Regions from separate parts of the Paenibacillus sp. P2(2022) genome, predicted to be linked through region 1. Evidence: riboswitches for the same ligand, from Rfam matches in the RefSeq annotation. Region 1 holds a riboswitch; the other holds the start of a gene.

Region 1 (9,785 bases):
GGATCGCCAAGATCGTCAAGAGCAATTCCAAGAGGAAAGCTCCGCGTTACCGATGATGCGGATTTACAAAGATATTTTTAAGCTCTCTATTCCCATCGTATTGTCGTCTCTGACGGTTCCGGCGGTTAATTTTATTGATACGTCGATTGTAGTTAGACTGCTGTCTGGACAAGTGGGATTGGATCAGGCGACTACTCAGTTGGGTTATCTAGGCTCTAGGGCACAGAGTGTGGCAGGTATTCCTCCAATTTTGGCCATTGCACTCAGTCAATCGCTCATTCCGATCATTTCGGCGGCTTTTGCCCGTAAGGATGAACAGCATTTACAAAATCAGATGACGCTTGCCTTGCGTATCTCTATTTTGACCGGAATGCCGATTGTGTTGGCTTTATGTGTAACTGCATATTCTATTAATGGTCTGTTGTTCAGCTCGCTTGGAGGCAGCGGAATTATCGCTGTTTTGACACTCGGAACGATCTTCCAGATTACGATGATGACTTCTAATTCGATATTGATCGGTATGGGCAAGCCGCGTATTTCAATGGTCAATGTGATGGTTGGTATCGTCGTGAAGTTGGCAGCGAGCTGGCTGCTGGCTGGTTGGCTTGGAATTTACGGAATTATTGCCGCAACCGAATTATGTTTTCTCGTCATTACGTTGCTGAATTTGCGTGTGCTGAAAGGTATTGTTACTTTCTCAATCATGGGCCGTCGCTGGGTAGGCTTCCTAACCGCCGTCGTAGTCTCGGGAGCTATCGGGTACGGAGTAAATGAAGCCTGCATTTTGCTGGTACACCTGATTCCTGCGCGTGTAGCCTTCTTGATCGCGTGCTGTATTGCCGGAGCAGTTGTACTGGTATGCTACTTGGTATTGCTGGTTGTATTGCGCGTATTGCGCAGGGACGAGCTGGGCAACTATCCGCGTATGTTGCAGAAGTTATTGCGTCCATTAATGCGCCTACAGCGTGAGTCCACTGGACAACGAAGCTAAAAGAATCCTTCCTCTGTTCAATGAAAGGACCTAAAGCTGTTATGAGCATCATGGGCCATTGCTGTTTTTTGAATGCCGTAGCGATGCTCATGGCGCATAGCAAATAACAGAGGCCGTCTTGGTTCACTGATATGCCCAAGTGTAGAACCGTCCTGAAACCAGTCATAACGGGGAATCGGATCATAGGCTGTATCTGACCAGACGGCGTTCAGTTCTGGGCTGTACAGACGTTGACTTGGCGGGAGCCATTCATGTGCTAAAAGCGTTGCACTCTCTTCTGGAGAGCGCAGCGCTTTTTGTTCATTTGGAGTGAACAGTCCCGGCCAATAGTCGCTGCGAGAACCGGTATGCGGCACACTGGCAGCAAATGCGGATGCCTGATCCAGTACCTGCTGATGGCCAAATAACATAGCGTAGAGACTTTTGCCAAAGCCGATCCGCTCGTCCAGATGGCCGAAACGCTCCATGACAAGTCCGGCAAGGCCACCGTTTAGCCCAAGCGGAAATATAACTTGATTGAGCTGAAGCCAGTCATGCAAATAAAAGCCCGGCTTGTGTGTCACAAATTTTTGAAAATACGGATCTTTCACGACACGTCCTTCAATATAGTTTTGTTCATTAATAATGAGCGCCACCGTCAAAAGAGAACTATCCCGCCAAGCCCAGAAACGTTCCCAAAAGGGCTTCATGAATGGCGAAACGTGAAAATAGGGCAACAAATGGAAGCAACTTCGTCCCAAATGACGGCTGTGCATGTAAAGCTGCAACTGTGGATAAGCGTCCTGAAAAATAAGGGCGTTACAGCGCTCAAGTAGTCGATACAGCCACTCCTTTTCCTGTTCGCCGAACAGGTCGCCAATGAGCTCTCCTTTCAGATCAGTCATATTATAGCCGCCATTACGAGAAACCAGATGGGCCAGTAATGCCCAGTGTAATTCCGGGTAGCCACGATAGCATTCAAGGTAAGCGGCAGTGCGCGTGATGTTGCTGCGATTCTCCTGTGCTGTATCGTTCTTGATCCGCTCCAGCAGCTCACAGTCTGTTTCGCATAAGGGCATATTAAGAGAAGAGGGACGCGTAGCGGGTCCGTTCACCAGCATTAATGCTTCAGCTTCATTCATGGCGGCTTGTGCCGAATGATAATCCCACGGCAGTTCACGTAAGGGATAGCGTAATTTACGGGATTCGGTCCAGGCCGCACGTTTGCCCTCCCATGCCTCCTCCGCAAAACGCGGAACGGAGCCGAGTAGCTTGAGCCCTCCCTGAAGCTGTCGAGATGCGACATGGAGCCATTCGGTGAGAGACATGTTTAAATAACCTCCTTTCAAGTGCAGGCATCCCCGTATTCCACTAAGTATGTTGGGTATGCTGTTAGAATGTCGTCGCTTATGTGGATTCTTAAGTATATCTTTAGTATGCCTCAATGAGAGGGCTTCCAATCGGCATGTGAGCATAATAGGGGAGTGTGCAAAAGCTTCACTTGGCGTTACAATAGAAACTACAGGATTTCCTGCATAAAAGAAGTTCAAGGAGGAAGTATGTATGCAAAAAATCGTCTCTCATGAAGACTTTAATAAGGTAATATCCACTTCAGGTGTAACGGTAGCTGTGTTTAAGGCGGACTGGTGCGGAGATTGTCATTTTATTGATCCGTTCATGCCTGATGTGGAACAACAATATGCAGACAAGCTTACATTAATTGAAATTGATGTAGAGCAGGCCGAAAGTGTCAGTCAAGAGCAAAATGTTCTAGGGATTCCCAGCTTTATCGCTTACAGCGAAGGGCGAGAACTGGTACGTCTGGTGAACAGGCTGCGTAAATCCCGCGAGGAAATCGAGCAGTTTTTGGACCGGGCTGTAGAAGTCCATGCTAACTTGGCAAAATAAATGATAACGGTATGTATGAGGGCTCCGAAGGGAAACCTAATCATCACGATATACAGAAAGCCGCTTCCTTCCGAAGGAGGCGGCTTTCTTACGGACACGTTCACATTTTGTCAACAAAGCTCGTATGTCAAGGAACGATATATCAGTTATAATTACTTTAAGTGATCATTTCACAACATCTAAAGTGAATAAATATTATATTTGGAAGGATACGGGTGAATTCATTGAATAACAAAATCAGAATATTAAAATGGCTGGCACTCGTAACATGTATTGTCATGTTTTTGGCTACCTTCGGTGGAGGTGTCGTGACGCGAACGGATTCGGGTCTCGGCTGTGGACGAGAATTCCCGCTTTGTAATGGTAAGCTGGTTCCGGCACATACCATCGCGTCCCTTATTGAGTTCTCTCATCGCTCCGTCAGTGCCATGGCCGGAATTCTTTCTATCGCCTCGTTTGTCGGCTTTTTGCTGTTTATGAAGCATCGGAAGGATTTACAGCTATTCTCGTTGCTTACGCTATTGTTTGTTATCATACAAGGTGCGATGGGGGCGTTGGCTGTCATCTTCTCCCAATCGGCTGCAGTCATGGGACTGCATTTTGGCTTTGCGCTTATCGCTTTTGCCAGTGCGACTATGATGACGCTGGGAGCCTGGCAGGAGCATGCGGATTCACGCTACACTCCACGTCTGATTCCTGGGCGTGTCAGTCGGGGCTATCGTAACTTTATATGGCTATCAACGATCTATACCTATATTGCTGTTTATTCAGGAGCGTTGCTTAGTCATTCGGTCATCCAGAAGGTTGTAAATATTGGGGGCTTCATATCTCCACTGCTGCTTCATCAGATTTCAGCCGGACTGCTGTTCGTCATTATTTTGGCTGTGGGTCACTACTCGTACCGTTATCACCCGAATCACCGGGATATTCGTACCCTAGGTGTCGTATCGGTCGTATTGATCATACTTCAAGTGGTGATTGGCATTATCCTGCTGTACGTCAACAGACCTGAAATTTATATGTTTATCGTGCTGGGACATATGCTGGTGATTGCATCGTTGTTCTCCATTTTGGCTTATCTGAGCTATCGTGTATGGCAATTGTCACCGGACCGCAAGCTTGTTCCGACCCAAGCACAGCGTACCTAAGCATTTCGTAGATCATTATAAAACGTATTTTGCCCAAGAGGCGTTGAAACACGTATAATAACATCATAAGAAACAAACCAGGCCCACGAGTTTCTCGAGGGCTTGATTTGCTTAGGAGGAATCATCCAGTTGATCTACCAGAATTTGCGCCAATTTATTGAAGCGCTGCGAAAAGAAAATGATCTTAAAATTATAGAAGCACCTGTCGATCCTTATTTGGAGCTGGCTGAAATCCACCGGAGAGTCATTGAGGAAGAAGGTCCGGCACTGCTGTTTACCAATGTCAAAGGAACCCCGTTTCCTGTCGCCAGTAATTTGTTTGGCACGAATCGCCGTGTGGACATGGCTTTTGGCCCTCGTCCAGAGCAACTGATGGATGCAATTGTAGGTGCGACCAAGACGCTGCTTCCACCTACACCCAAAGCGTTGTGGAATGAACGTGGCCTGATTAAGGACATGCTAAAAGTAGGACTAAAAACAGTATCTCATAACGAAGCTCCTGTATTGGGCGTTCGCCGTACGGATGCTCCGCTGGCTCCGCTGCCTAGAGTAACCAGTTGGCACGAGGATGGAGGACCGTTCATTACGCTTCCGCTCGTGTATACCGAAAAGCCAGGCCAGTCCAAGGACCATAATTTGGGGATGTATCGCATCCAGATTTATGATGATCAGACGACAGGGATTCATTGGCAAATCCATAAAGGCGGCGGCTTCCATTATCATGAGGCAGAGCTGCGTAATGAGCCGTTGCCTACGACGATCATCATCGGTGGCCCGCCTGCTCTGATTGCGTCTGCCATTGCTCCTGCCCCGGAAAACTTGCCAGAGCTGTTGCTGGCTTCTCTGATTATGGGGGGCAAGCTGCCCATGACAGAAGACCCGCTTGGAGGCCATCGCATTCCGGCAGAAGCCGAGTTTGCGATCAGCGGCTATGTGCCGCCTCATGAACGTCGCCCGGAAGGGCCGTTTGGCGATCATTTTGGCTATTACTCATTACAACATGATTTCCCTGTGTTTCATGTCAAACATATGCATCACCGCAAAGATGCCATTTATCCGGCAACCATTGTAGGTAAGCCACGGCAGGAAGACTACTATCTCGGCGAATTTTTGCAACGTCTGTTGTCGCCCGCCTATCCGCTTGTGATGCCTTCTGTCAAGTCGTTATGGGCATATGCAGAAACAGGTGTACATGCGCTGGCAGCGGCAGTCGTACGTGAAAGCTACTCCCGTGAAGCGCTGGTATCCGGCTTTACCATTCTGGGTCAAGGTCAATTGTCGTTGACCAAATTCCTGATGCTGACGGATCGGGTGATCGATTTATCCGACTTTAACCTGTTGCTAGAAACCATTTTGGAGCGATTTAATCCAGCCAGAGATTTGTTTATTTTTAACCATACGTCTCACGATACACTCGATTACACGGGCCGCAAGCTGAATCACGGCAGCAAGGCGATTCTGATGGGGGTAGGCGAGCCTGTGCGTGAATTGCCTCGTGTTTATGAAGGCGGCGATCTGCCGGGAATTCGTGAAATCGAACCCTATTGCGGAGGTTGCCTCGTTATATCCGGCTCGTCCTTTGAGCAGGAGCCTGAACTCGCTGCGCGTGTATTGGAGCGATTAGCTGCGGGTGAGCAAGAGTGGCCGCTTGTCTTTATCGTGGACGATGCCAAAGAAGTTGTTCGCTCCCAAGCCTCGTTCCTGTGGACGGTATTCACACGCTTTAACCCGGCTACAGATATGTACGCCGACAGCGAAGTACGTTTGCATCACCTGAACTATAAGCTGCCGATTATAGTGGATGCACGTATGAAGCCAGGCTACCCTGATGAGGTGCTACCGCGTGAGGATATAGTTAAGCTTGTAGATCAACGGTGGACGAGTTATTTCGCTTGACGCCTATTCAAGCATCTAACAGCCGGATTTTACAGATATGAAGGAGGCGTGAAGCATGATACGCAAGCTGTTGGGCGAGCCCCCACGTGAAAATCATGGCGTCCTGCTGGATGCCATGAATAGCATGTCAGACATGTTACATTTGCTGGAACTGCAAATCCAGGCCAGTGGTGATCCTACCCATGACTTTCGGAAGGCGGATATTTTAACACGTGGTCTGATGTCGTCTTTGGATGAACTGGAGCAGAGCCATCATGCTGCCGCCTTTTTCCGTATGAAAGTGAAAGCCGGATACGCTGAAGATATGAGCAAGGATGAAAAATCCGATTATGCTTTGTATGTTTTCTTTTATAAGGATGGGTTTGTGCGGGTATTCTCTATTTTGGATAAGCTTGGTAATTGGATGAATGATTTGTATGATTTAAAAACAGGGCAGTATAAGGCGCATTATTCGTATTTTACCGTGTTGAGACAGCTCAAGTATCTCAAAATGCATCCTGTATTGACTGATAATTTAAATGATATCAAGGACACATACAACGATGCCATCAATCGCTTGCGTAAGCGTCGAAATACGGAAATACATTATATGAACACGGAAATGCAGGACGATCTCTGGCAACGTCACCGTGCTTTATATGGAAAAATCCAACTGGAGGACCTTGATCACCATCTGGAAGATTTGCAGCAGGGCTTGGAAATGGTATGCCAGTCGCTATCAAAAGCATTTTCTTATACTGCGAAACAATGGGAGAACCGGGCAGTGCGCCCATAATTATGACAGAAAATATCCTTTGACAAAGCAATGTAAACTATCTATACTGAAACCTAGTTTCAGAAAAATGCTTGAATTATTTTTTTTATATAAACTTAACGGACAGCTAAAGCTGGAGTTTAACATATTTTTCTTATCCAGAGAGGTGGAGGGACTGGCCCGATGAAGCCCGGCAACCCGTTCTTTCCCGGTGTAATGCACCGGGAGGGAACATATGGTGCTAATTCCTACAAAACCGCTAGAGTTATAGCGATTTTGGCAGATGAGAAAAGGTTCGCAAGGTGGGGCCCTTTTCATTCTGTGAAAGGGGCTCTTTTTTGTATAAATAAATAGTGATTTTATACAATCCCGAGAGATGATAACTGGTTAACAGGGTAAGAAAGAAGTGAAGGAGGTCGCAGCACGTTGATAGAGCTTAAGCAATTAACCAAGCATTATGGTAAAGGTAACCGACGCGTTAATGCGTTGTCCGGGTTGAACCTTTCTATAAAGCGTGGAGAAATATTCGGGGTGATTGGTCATTCCGGGGCGGGCAAAAGTACGTTGATCCGCTGTATTAATTTATTGGAACGCCCTACTTCAGGCGAAGTATGGGTAGATGGGGTTAACCTTGTGACTGTGAGTCAAGCCCAGTTACAGAAGCAACGCCGAAAAATCGGAATGATTTTTCAACATTTTAATTTGTTGTCTTCGGCGACAGTGTATGACAACATTGCATTTCCATTGCGGCTGGTAAATACCCCAAAGCAGGAGCTAGACAAGAAAGTTCGCGAGCTGCTGGAATTGGTGGGACTGAAAGAACACAGTGGAAAATATCCGTCACAGCTCTCAGGTGGACAGAAGCAGCGGGTAGGGATTGCACGGGCACTGGCTAGTGATCCGCATGTGCTGCTGTGTGACGAAGCGACGTCTGCGCTTGATCCGCAGACGACAGGGTCTATCCTGAAATTGCTGTTGGATATTAACCAGCGCTTTAATTTGACCATCGTATTGATTACTCATGAGATGCATGTGATTCAAAGTATATGTGATCGAGTTGGCGTCATTCATCAGGGCGATATCGTGGAGCAAGGTCCGGTGGCGGAAGTGTTTTTGAAGCCACAGCATCAGGTAACTAAGGATTTTATCCAGCGGGAGGCAGAACATCCTGAGGAATTACAAGCAGCGATTGCAGCAGCAGGTAGCGGCGAATCGGCACAGGTGGTACGTATCTCCTTCTTGGGCAGTAAAACTTATGATGCAATTCTATCGCGTACGGCTCGAAGTACGGGGGTTGATTTTGCAATCTTACAGGGCACCATCTCTACGATTAAAAACGTACCGTATGGACAGCTGATCGTTCGTTTTGAAGGAAACCATTCAGATATAGAACATACGCTGCGCGAAGTGTCAGGGCAAGGACTCGATGTGGAGGTGATCGGACAATGAGCGAACTTGATTTTTCGCAAGTGAGTTGGGAAGAGCTAGGGAATTCTACTCTGGAAACCCTTCAGATGCTCGGGGCATCTGCATTGTTCACCCTCGTTATTGGTTTGCCGCTCGGTATATTGTTGTTTCTGGCAAGCCGTTCCTCGTTGACTCTGATGAAGGTGATATACGTTGTATTATCTTTCGTCGTTAACATTTTGCGTTCCGTACCATTTATCATCTTGATCGTCGCACTTATTCCTTTTACACGATCGTTGGTAGGTACCTCGACCGGGGTGCTGGGAACCATTCCGCCATTGGTTATCGGTGCTGCTCCTTTCTTCGCACGTCTTGTCGAAACGTCTCTGCGTGAAGTGGACAAGGGTGTCATTGAGGCTGCACAAGCGATGGGGGCTTCGACAGGACAAATTATCCGGCGTGTGCTGTTACGTGAGGCACTGCCGGGCCTGCTCGCCGCATTAACTATTACCGTCGTTACACTCGTATCTTACACGGCAATGTCCGGTATGATCGGAGGCGGTGGACTGGGTACGCTGGCTATCAACTACGGCTATTATCGTTACGAAACGGCTGTAATGATCGTTGCGGTCGTGCTGATGATCGTATTGGTACAACTGCTGCAAATGGCAGGAGATCGCCTTGTGCGGCATTATACTCGAAAATAGGGAAAACATATAGATATCCTTATTGATCAGGACGTCTGATCCTGAATATTACAAATTATTGGAGGGGTAACAACATGAAGAAATGGGTATTGGCTGTATTGAGCTTGACATTAATTGCGGTACTGGCTGCTTGCGGTACAAAGAGCACAACATCGGATACAAACAATGCGGCCGAAAATACAGGCGGGTCACCGCGTGAAGTCGAGCTGAAAGTTGGAGCTTCTCCTGTGCCACATGCGGAAATTTTGGAAGCGATCAAGCCTCAGTTGGAAAAAGAAGGGGTTCGTCTTCAAGTCGTTCAGTTTAACGACTATGTACAGCCGAACGTACAATTGTTTGACAAGCAACTGGATGCTAACTTTTATCAACATGTACCTTACCTGAATGTGATGAATAAAGAGCGTAAAATGGATCTGGTTTCTGTTGGCGCGGTTCATCTGGAACCATTCGGTATCTACTCTCAAAAATATAAAAAGCTTGATGAACTTCCAGACGGTGCAACAGTAGCGATTCCGAACGATGCGACCAATGGAGGCCGTGCATTGTTGCTGTTGGAGAAACAAGGTCTGATCAAGCTGAAGGACGCAAGCAACATTGAAGCTACCGTAAAAGATATTACTGAAAACAAGAAAAATCTGGAATTTAAAACTTTGGAAGCAGCTATGCTGCCACGTCAGTTGCCTGAAGTGGATATTGCGTTGATCAACACGAACTACGCTTTGGAAGCCAAGCTGAATCCGACCAAGGATGCATTGGCACTGGAAGACAAAGATTCACCATATGCTAACGTACTGGTAGCACGTCCTGATAATAAAGATTCCGAAGCGATCCAAAAACTGCTTAAAGCTTTGCAATCTCCAGAAACTAAAAAATTCATTGAAGACAAATATCAAGGCGCAATTATCCCTGCATTTTAAGCAGAAACTAAGAATGCGCTGAACGTAAACCCCAGCTTCTCTTGAACAAGAGGACTGGGGTTTCTTTTTGGTTGGAGT
Region 2 (9,785 bases), on a different contig from region 1:
ATACCACTCAATCCCTTCAGTTTACTTCGGGATCTTCACTTATGCTTCATGCTGATGTTACTTCGTTAGAAACGGATTCTCACGGTCTGGAACATCATTCCAAACCAGCGGTGCGCAAATCCTCCCCATTACTGCATCTGGTGATCGCTGCGGCTAAATCACTTCCCTTTGTCATTCTGATAGCGCTTGTGCTGCTAATGAGCATCCCTAAGCTACGTCTGCCTTTTATACCTGTCATCTGTAAGCTAAAGAAGCAATTGTTCTTGTTCCCCATCAAATTTACCTCTAGTTATGTGGCTTAACCTCCTTTTAGCATGCATATCACCACATTTGCATGTCTCTTTGCTAACTTTTCCTATTCATCTACTGCGTAAAATTTAATTTTCCATTTTTTATTTAAAATTTAATGCAATCTAATTTTTCATATCACTTCCAAAGTATGTGATTTATTTCCCATATCATTCACTTAAATAAACGTATTATACAGGAGGCTTTATAAATGGATATTCGAGAGTCTATTTTGCCAGGAATCGGAATTAAGTATCGAATTGATGCGGAGAGTGGCGACCGAATTGTCATTATTATTCATGATGACGGCAGACGTGAGCTATATCACTTTGATTACGAGGATCTGGAACAAAGCATTTCTATGACAACCCTGAATGATCAGGAAGCACGATTAATAGCCTCCATCATCGGTGGTATGACTTATAAGCCCAAGCAGCTCGAAAGTGTAGAGATGACATTTGACGATTTTATTATCGAATGGTACAGAGTGGAATCCCACTATGCAAGTATAGGCAAATCCATTGGGGAGCTTGATGTAAGGCAAAATTCGGGTGCCACGGTTATCGCCATTGTGGAGAAAAAGGGAAAAAAATATGTAAATCCTGGCCCTGAAGTGATTATTAGCGATGATGCCACTGTAGTTGTTGTTGGAGAACGTGACCAGCAGAAACGCTTTAAACAAATCCTTATGAACGGAAGCGGGTGATTGGATGGATCATCTGGTATTTGAGGTTGGATTGGCTATTGCTCTAATCGCTGCAGCGGGGCTGATATCCTCCAAACTGCGCTTCTCGGTCATCCCTTTTTATATTCTGATCGGAATGGCAGTTGGACCTCATGCGATGGAGCTATGGCATTTTGATTTTCGGTTTATCGAAAGCGCCCCGTTTATTGATTTTATGGGGAGAATCGGAGTGCTGTTTCTTCTCTTCTACCTAGGGCTGGAGTTCTCAGTAGGTCGGTTGATTAAATCAGGTCGTTCCATTGCTGTGGGCGGTACCATTTATATTGGCATCAATTTTACACTGGGGCTGGCTCTCGGCTTCCTGAGCGGCTTTCCTGTAGCCGAGACACTAGTTATTGCCGGAATTACGACAATATCATCCAGTGCGATTGCAGCCAAGGTGCTAGTCGATCTCAAGCGTACCGCTAATGCTGAAACAGAAATGATTTTAGGTATTATTATGTTTGAGGATGTTTTCCTCGCCGTCTACATCTCCATCCTCTCCGGATTGGTTCTTAGCGACTCTTCCTCGCTCGGGGGTGTACTGCTATCGGCACTCATCGCACTTGGCTTTATGCTTGCAGTTATTATTATCGGTCGAAAGGCCGTCCCTCTGCTAAATCGGATTCTCCGTATCCGCTCCAATGAGGTATTCGGCCTCGTTGTTTTTGGCTCACTGTTTCTGGTGGCTGGTTTTTCAGAAACGATCCATGTAGCAGAAGCTATTGGAGCCCTGCTGGTCGGTCTGGTACTGGCCGAAACGGAACACGCCAAACGGATTGAGCATTTAATTGTTCCTTTCCGCGATTTCTTTGGTGCCCTGTTCTTCTTCAGTTTCGGACTGTCCATTGATCCGCTGTCTCTAGGAGGTAACGCCATATGGCTTGCGCTGGCAGCAGTCCTTCTCACACTACTTGGTAACATTTGGGCGGGTATGCTGGCTGGGCGTACAGCGTCCCTATCTCCCAAAGCATCCGCAAATATCGGTTTGACTATTGTGGCGCGAGGCGAATTTTCGATCATCATGGCCAACTTGGGTAAAGAAGGCGGTTTGCTTGATATTGTTCAACCTTTTGCAGCCATCTATGTACTCATACTGGCCATTCTTGGACCGCTTCTGACAAAGCAGTCAAAGCCTATCTTTAATATGCTAAACAAAATATTCAAATTTAAGGACCCTCGCTTACGAAAGGAAGAAAGCAAATCGGCGTAACTGTAAAAGCTGGATACGACAATCCATAGGAGGGAAGGCTATGCCGCACGTTGTAAAACATGCCGAAACTTTATGAGGCGGCTTGTGAAGCCCGCTTCAGGAGATGCGAGCAGGTTCCCTGTCTTTTATACGGTAATTGGCGGAATTACGGCATCCGTCGGTCTGGAATTGTTTTTACATCCGCATGATATGATCGCTGGAGGCGTTACGGGAATCTCCAGACTCATGTCGCTTTATACACAGGAGCATTTTGGGTTACTGCTATTCATTTTAAACTTGCCACTAATGCTGCTGTATTCTTTGTCTACTCACAAACCCATGCTGCTTCGCGCACTCCCCGGCTTGTTTGCCTTTTCAGGCTCAGCCATCATTCTCTCGCCTTTTCCGGCAGTGAGTGGCCATCCGGTCGTATGCGCTTTGGGAGGCGGAATCTGTATTGGGCTTGGGGCAGCGCTGACAGCTCGTCACGGAGGGTTGCTTGATTCATTAGGACTCAGCGAATCTGACGATGGCCGTCCATCCACTTTGTTGCTAATTCATCGGAAAATTCCGTTAATACAGATCGTAATGTTGTGTAATGGCCTGCTGCTCATTACGGCTGGTTTTGTGTTAGGCTGGGAGCCAGCCCTCTATTCCGCCTTATCCTGTCTCGCTGCCTATGAAACGACTCGGCTGATGTTTACTGGTCTGAGACGCATGGTCTGTGTTGTCAGCAAAAAACAGCCAACTGTCGAAGATGCCATATATCGCAGGTTGCGTTTACACAGCACACCTATTGAAGGTTCTGCCGCCCAGATAAAGGGCAAGATTAAAAGCGAATCAGATAAAAAAGAACAAATGGTCATCATTTACAGTGTTCATCTTTTGGATTTGCAGCGCTTTAAGGCGGCCATCCAAATGGCAGACCCACAGGCTGAGATCATGTATATGAAGCGATTGGAAACGTAGCAAAGCCCAAATATATTAACCATAATAGAAAAAAGATTAAAGATATTGTAGTATTCACTCTTCCGCACAAAAACGCTTATCTTCACTATCCTTGTACATAGGATAGTGAAAGATAAGCGTTTTATAATGTACGATATTAGCTGATATTAATTTTGCATAATAAAGTCATGCTCAATACTGCTGGCACTGTCAAAAGTACGAATAATATCATAACGGGTATTGCGCTGTGCCGGAATGTGACCCGTCTCACGGATCAACTGTAAAATGGATTCGATGTTAACCTTATACGTTGCGCCTGCAGCGGAAACTACATTTTCCTCAATCATGGTGCTGCCAAAATCATCACACCCGTAGTACAGTGATTTTTTACCGATTTCCGGTCCCATCGTTACCCATGAAGACTGGATATGCTTGATGTTATCCAAAACAAGACGACTGATCGCTACAGTCTTCAAATATTCCTCTGGCGTCTGGCGTTCTTTCTTCAAATTAGTGTTGTCTGGTTGGAAGGTCCAAGGAATAAAGGCCAGAAATCCTTCAGAATTATATTTGTTTTCAATGCATTCGTCCTGAGCATCACGGACACGCAGCAAATGCAGCGCACGCTCCTCCATCAGCTCGCCAAATCCGATTACCATGGTAGCCGTTGTGTTCATCCCAACCTTGTGAGCTGTTTGCATGACATCCATCCAATCACGCCAGGAGCCTTTGAGACGGCTAATTTTGCGGCGTGTACGGTCATCCAAAATTTCTCCGCCTCCACCCGGCAGCGAATCCAATCCAGCTTCATGAATGGCTCGGATCGTTTCCTCCATGGATAGGCCGGATTTTTCCTTCATTTTGTGAATTTCAGCTGGTGAGAAGGAGTGCATTGTAATATCTGGAAAACGTTCCTTAATAGCTTTCAGCAAATCGGTATAATAGCTGAACGGCAGGTTTGGATTTACACCGCCTTGCATTAAGATTTCGGTGCCACCTACATCCTGCGTTTCCTTAATTTTTTGGAAAATCACCTCATCCGGCAAAACATAACCTTCATCGGAACCCGGTCTGCGGTAAAAAGCGCAAAAGCGGCAGTATACGTCACACACGTTCGTATAGTTAATATTTCGTCCGATGACGAAGGTTTTTATGGGATCGGGATGCATGCGATTCATGACTTTATTCGCCGCATGACCTATTTTTTCAACCTCGTCTGATTCGAACAAAGCAACGGTATCCTCTAAATTCAGGCGTTCGCCGCGCAGGGCTTTATCTAAAATATGGTCGATTACACTCATGGTGTATCCTCCTTCGCTGTCACAGGGCGACGAAATGAAAGACAGGACTTATGAACGAGAATGCTTTCACAAACCTGCGTTCGAACCCTGCCGTAATGTATGTTCATGACTAGCCTTGTATGTTGTCTGTGCTATTTAGCATAGTAAAACCTAATGATAATACTAACATATCTTTTGGTAAGGAACCATACTTAGACTGAAAAGTGCCTTTTTTCACACTGTCTATCATGTCTTTCATATAGAAAACAGCAAGTCTCCTGAATACCGGAAACCTGCTGCTTAGGGCTGTACCTATTTGCTTCCTTCGTATAACGTTGAGATGCTATGGGCGTCTAACATTCTAGCTCAGCGCCTCATCCAGATCACGGATCAGGTCATCAATGTCCTCCAGACCTACGGAGAAACGAAGTAGTCCGTCTGTAATCCCGCGCTCCAACCGTACACTTTGCGGCATTGCCGCATGTGACATCATTGCTGGGTACGACAAAATACTTTCCACAGCTCCCAGACTCACCGCCACAATGGGAATACGTACGCGACTGAGGACCTCTTTTGCACGTTCACCCGAACCCACATCAAACGATATCACTGCACCATAACCGCTCGATTGACTCTCATGAATCACACGCCCTGGATGATTTTCCAGGCCCGGATAGTATACCGCTTCAATGTCATTGCGCTCGTTTAGCCAATTGGCAAGCTTAGCTGCACTTTTTTCGCTGTGAGCCATACGCGCCTCCAGTGTCTTCATACCACGCATGAGCAGCCAAGACTCTTGCGGTGCCAGCACAGTACCTAATCCATTTTGAAGCTGCTTGATTTGTCTCCCCAACGATTCGGTACGAGCTACCGCAAGCCCTGCCAGTACGTCGCTGTGTCCACCCAAAAACTTGGTCGCACTGTGCAATACAATATCGACTCCCTGCTCAATCGGACGTTGATAATAAGGTGTCATAAAAGTATTATCCAACAACGTCAAAAGTCCATTATCCCTAGCCCAAGAGGTTATTCCAGCTACATTGGTAATTTTGAGGGTCGGATTAGATGGGGTTTCCATATACACAGCCCTTGTATTTTCCTGCAACGCCTCTTTCACAAGGTTGAGATCCGTCATGTCAACGAAGGTCGTTTCGATATTCATCCGTTTCAAGATGGAGGTCAGCAGTCGATATGTTCCTCCATATACGTCCTCCGAAACAATGACATGATCACCAGCGGATAAGAGCATAAATGTAGTGGAGATAGCAGCCATACCTGATGCAAAGGCAAAACCACAAGCTCCACCTTCTAATAAGGCGATATAATCTTCCAATGCTTGTCGTGTCGGATTACCTGATCGGCTATAATCATGCTGTGGAGGATTAAAAATATCATGATGGTGAAAGGTCGAAGCTTGATAGATCGGGACACTTGATGCCCCTGTAACACTATCAATTTCAGAGCCAAAATGCAGCAGCTTGGTTGCGAATTTCCGCCCTTTGTCCAGATCCTCTCCGATCTTCCTCGCATCCTCTATCATTGCTGCTCCCCTCCTTCTACTTCTTGACGTGCCGCTTCCAGTGCCGAACGCAAATCTTCAATCAGGTCATCTGTATGCTCGATACCTACGGAGAAACGAAGCAACCTGTCATCTACCCCGACTGCATCCCGAATTTCTGCCGGTATGTCCGCATGTGTCTGCACAGCAGGATAGGTCATTAGCGATTCCACACCGCCTAGACTTTCGGCAAACGCAATAAGCTTAATATGACGAAGCAAAGGCTCCACATAGCGAGCATCCTTTACTTTGAAAGAGAAAATACCCGTGTTTCCGCTGGATTGTTTATTTTGTATCTCACGACCTGGATGGCCCTCAAGCGCCGGGTAAAATACTTCCGCCACTGCTGGATGCGTCAGTAAATAATTAGACAACACCGTAGCATTATGCTCATGTCGATCCATACGTAGCGCTAACGTCTTCATCCCCTTCATCAACTGATAGCAGTCGCTTGGGGAAAGCACGGCCCCTATGGAATTGTGCAGGAAGGAAATTTCAGCTGACAGCTCTTTTCCTTTGCTTACAATCAACCCTGCCAGCACATCGTTGTGTCCGCCCAAATATTTGGTTGCGCTATGTACCACAATATCCGCACCAAGTTCCAATGGCCGCTGGAAATATGGTGTTAGCAGCGTATTATCTACAATAGTAAGCAACTCATGTTGTGATGCCCATGTAGCCACCGCTTGAATATCAGTAATCATCATTAACGGATTGGTAGGCGTTTCTATGAATACGGCTTTGGTATTCGGTCGACATGACTGTTGGAGTGCTTCGAGATCGTTTGTATCCACATAAGTTGCGGTCACACCAAATTTGGATAAAATACGCTCTAGCAAACGATAGGTCCCGCCATAAAGATCCAGCGATACAATGAGGTGGTCTCCCTGTCCAAACAAAGCAAATACCGTTTGCAGCGCTGCCATACCTGAGCTGCAAGCAAAGCCTGCATCACCAGATTCAAGTGCAGCAGCAGCCTCTTCCAGTACCTTTCGCGTGGGATTAATCGTCCGAATGTAATCAAACCCTGTGCTTTGACCCAGACGGGGATGGCGGAACGCCGTAGATTGGTAAATCGGGTAATTAACAGCCCCGGTTACTGGCTCCTCTACTGAACCGATTTGTGCCAATCTGCTTTCGATTCTCCACTGCTTATCACTCATATGAATCCTCCTGTTCACTTCCATAGTAGGTGCTATAACATATGCTGCAAAAATGGATGTCCAAGACTATACTGCTGCGCTACTGCAAGGTGGTACTGTATAAGGGTAAACTACAAGCCCATTTTTAAATCTGAGGTCCGATATCATAAGGTGTTTCTTGGTATACATAATAGTTAAGCCAATTTGAAAATAATAAATTGGCATGAGCCCGCCAGATCGAGGGCGGTATGCGTCCAGGATCATCATTAGGATAATAATTTTTGGGGACGTCAATATCCAGTCCTTTGGCTATATCGCGATCGTATTCCCATTTCAGCGAAAGTGGGTCATATTCAGAATGCCCTGTTACAAAAATTTGTTTACCATCAAGCGTGGCTACCAGGTACACTCCAGCTTCCTCGGATTCGGATAAAACTTCTAATTCGGCAATATGGTCAATATCTTCCCGCCGAACCTCGGTATGCCGAGAGTGGGGAGCATAAAACAGTTCATCAAAGCCGCGTAGCAGTTTCACTTTAGGTTTAATAACGGTGTGTGGGAATACCCCAAAGCATTTGGTATCGAGCCCGTATTTCGGAACATTGAAATGATGGTATAAGCCTGCCTGTGAGGCCCAACAGATATGCATGGTCGAAGTAACATTTGTTTTCGTCCACTCAAAGATTTGCCGGATCTCCTCCCAGTAGGTCACATCCTCAAACTCAAGTTGTTCTACGGGGGCTCCTGTAATAATCATGCCGTCAAAACGACTGTTCTTGATCTCATCAAACGTTTTATAAAACATGTTCAAATATTCTTGCGATGTATTTTTAGATACATGTGACTTCATATGCACCAACGTGACATCCACTTGTAACGGCGTATTGCCGACCAGACGCAACAGTTGGGTTTCCGTTGTTTCCTTCGTAGGCATCAAATTCAAAATGGCGATGCGCAACGGACGAATATCCTGATGATAAGCCAGGCTTTCGTCCATTACGAAAATATTTTCGCCCTCCAGTACTTCCTTAGCAGGCAGTGTATCTGGAATTTTAATCGGCATGTAAACTCACTCCTTGATCGGTAAGTTGTGCGAAAATCGTCTGGTAGAGATGCCGGGCATATAATAAAAAGACCTTTCTCGGTTAGAGAAAGGTCATATTTGTATCCATATGCGCCTCTCTCATCTGTCAGGGCTACGCTTCTTTGTACAAAGCGCGAGTCCTGCAAGAATTAGCACCGTGCGATAAAATCGCCGGTTGCCGGGTATCATCGGGCTAGTCCCTCCACCTGCTCTTGATAAGATTTCGCTATATTCATTTTGGGTTCACAAAGTTCTTGTTGTTCACTTTAATGCATCGGCTGGGCTTCGTCAAGATGGACTTGTAAATTTGTGCCCTGCATTCACATTTTGTCTACCTTTTCCATAGGTTAAATCATATGCCCCCTTTCGCAGAAGCTCATATGACTGCTGTTGATTTAGCCCATGATTTTGCCCTTGAAAGGCCGTAGGCCGAGCGTTATACTATACAAGTGCTAATAGGCAAAAATACGGTGCAACAGTGTAGATTAGAGTGTTTTCTTCGATACTGTGGCAACCTAAAAAAGAACATTTGTGAGGTGAATCCGGAATGGAAGGCGACCCGAGTCCGAATAGGCGGCGATCCCTGAACAACAGCATAGGAATGACTTCAGCTTGCCGAAAGACGGGACGCCAGGCTCCGCATGCTCCAAAAGCCTTCTGCTTTTGATGGTATGCACGCTTACCCGCACCGGCTAACTGGCTAACTGAGTCCATTCCTTATGCTTAAGGTAAACGTATTTCCGTTACGACGGAGCATAAGGAGTGACATATATGAAAATCCGTTTGGTTAACAACGGGGTTTTTACCCCTGTCGAAGAAATTGAAATGGCGCTCACTGCACCGGCAGAAGGCTTTTATTGGATTGATGCCGATGTCGAGGATCTGACAGTGCTTCAGCCCTTATTTTCTATGCATGATCTTGCAGTAGAAGACTGTTTGAGTGAAGAAGAACAGCGTCCAAAGATTGAAATTTATGAAAGCCATTATTTTATCGTTGTAAATAGTATTCGTTTTGATGATGAAGAAATATTTTTGCGTGCTTTGAACATTTTTCTCGGCCGCCATTTTATCATTACGGTGACCAAGCAGAAAATCAATGAGCTTCGTACTCTCAAGCCTATGCTGTGGGAGCAGGAAGTTAGCCAGCCTGACCGTTTTATGTATCTGTTGGTCGATTTGATCGTTGATAACTATTTTCTGGTTGGTGACCGGATTGAAGTTCGTATTGAAAAGCTGGAAGAAGACATTCTAATGCATACGAAAAAGTCGCACTTGAACGAAATCATCGGATTGCGCAGTGAGATTCTATGGCTAAAAAAAGTGCTCGGCCCGCAAAAGGAAGTCATCAATACCCTGAACAAACGGGATTTGCGGCTTATCGACGATCAACTACAAAAATATTTTAGCGACATTTATGAAAATGCTGTGAAAATTTCGGAGACTTTCGAAACTTATCGCGACTTGATGGGGAACCTTAGAGAAGCTTATCAGTCAAGTATCGCCAACCGTGCTAATGAAATCATGCGTGTGTTTACCGCCATTACAACCGTATTTATGCCGTTGACGGTC

What was found. A riboswitch is a leader RNA that binds a small molecule or an ion and turns the genes downstream of it on or off. The one in region 1 is predicted to bind S-adenosylmethionine.
Region 2: it holds a riboswitch for S-adenosylmethionine, as region 1 does, so the genes downstream of both, metA (homoserine O-acetyltransferase MetA) here and MMB75_RS17390 (methionine ABC transporter ATP-binding protein) in region 1, are expected to answer to the same signal.

Annotation. Positions count from the first base shown of each region.
Region 1 is NZ_JAKWFI010000005.1:89,646-99,430, forward strand. Features, by position in the region: gene MMB75_RS17360 (putative polysaccharide biosynthesis protein) at 1-991, shown strand, start outside; gene MMB75_RS17365 (DUF2515 family protein) at 1,009-2,298, opposite strand; gene MMB75_RS17370 (thioredoxin family protein) at 2,534-2,878, shown strand; gene MMB75_RS17375 (COX15/CtaA family protein) at 3,094-4,026, shown strand; gene MMB75_RS17380 (UbiD family decarboxylase) at 4,156-5,922, shown strand; gene MMB75_RS17385 (Cthe_2314 family HEPN domain-containing protein) at 5,978-6,697, shown strand; SAM riboswitch class I at 6,828-6,966, shown strand; gene MMB75_RS17390 (methionine ABC transporter ATP-binding protein) at 7,103-8,125, shown strand; gene MMB75_RS17395 (methionine ABC transporter permease) at 8,122-8,790, shown strand; gene MMB75_RS17400 (MetQ/NlpA family ABC transporter substrate-binding protein) at 8,865-9,707, shown strand.
Region 2 is NZ_JAKWFI010000002.1:294,288-304,072, reverse strand. Features, by position in the region: gene MMB75_RS08585 (hypothetical protein) at 1-302, shown strand, start outside; gene MMB75_RS08580 (cation:proton antiporter regulatory subunit) at 500-994, shown strand; gene MMB75_RS08575 (cation:proton antiporter) at 999-2,225, shown strand; gene MMB75_RS08570 (YitT family protein) at 2,310-3,173, shown strand; gene mqnC (cyclic dehypoxanthinyl futalosine synthase) at 3,320-4,453, opposite strand; gene MMB75_RS08560 (aminotransferase class I/II-fold pyridoxal phosphate-dependent enzyme) at 4,794-5,972, opposite strand; gene MMB75_RS08555 (PLP-dependent transferase) at 5,969-7,153, opposite strand; gene metA (homoserine O-acetyltransferase MetA) at 7,278-8,195, opposite strand; SAM riboswitch class I at 8,313-8,438, opposite strand; gene corA (magnesium/cobalt transporter CorA) at 8,988-9,785, shown strand, end outside.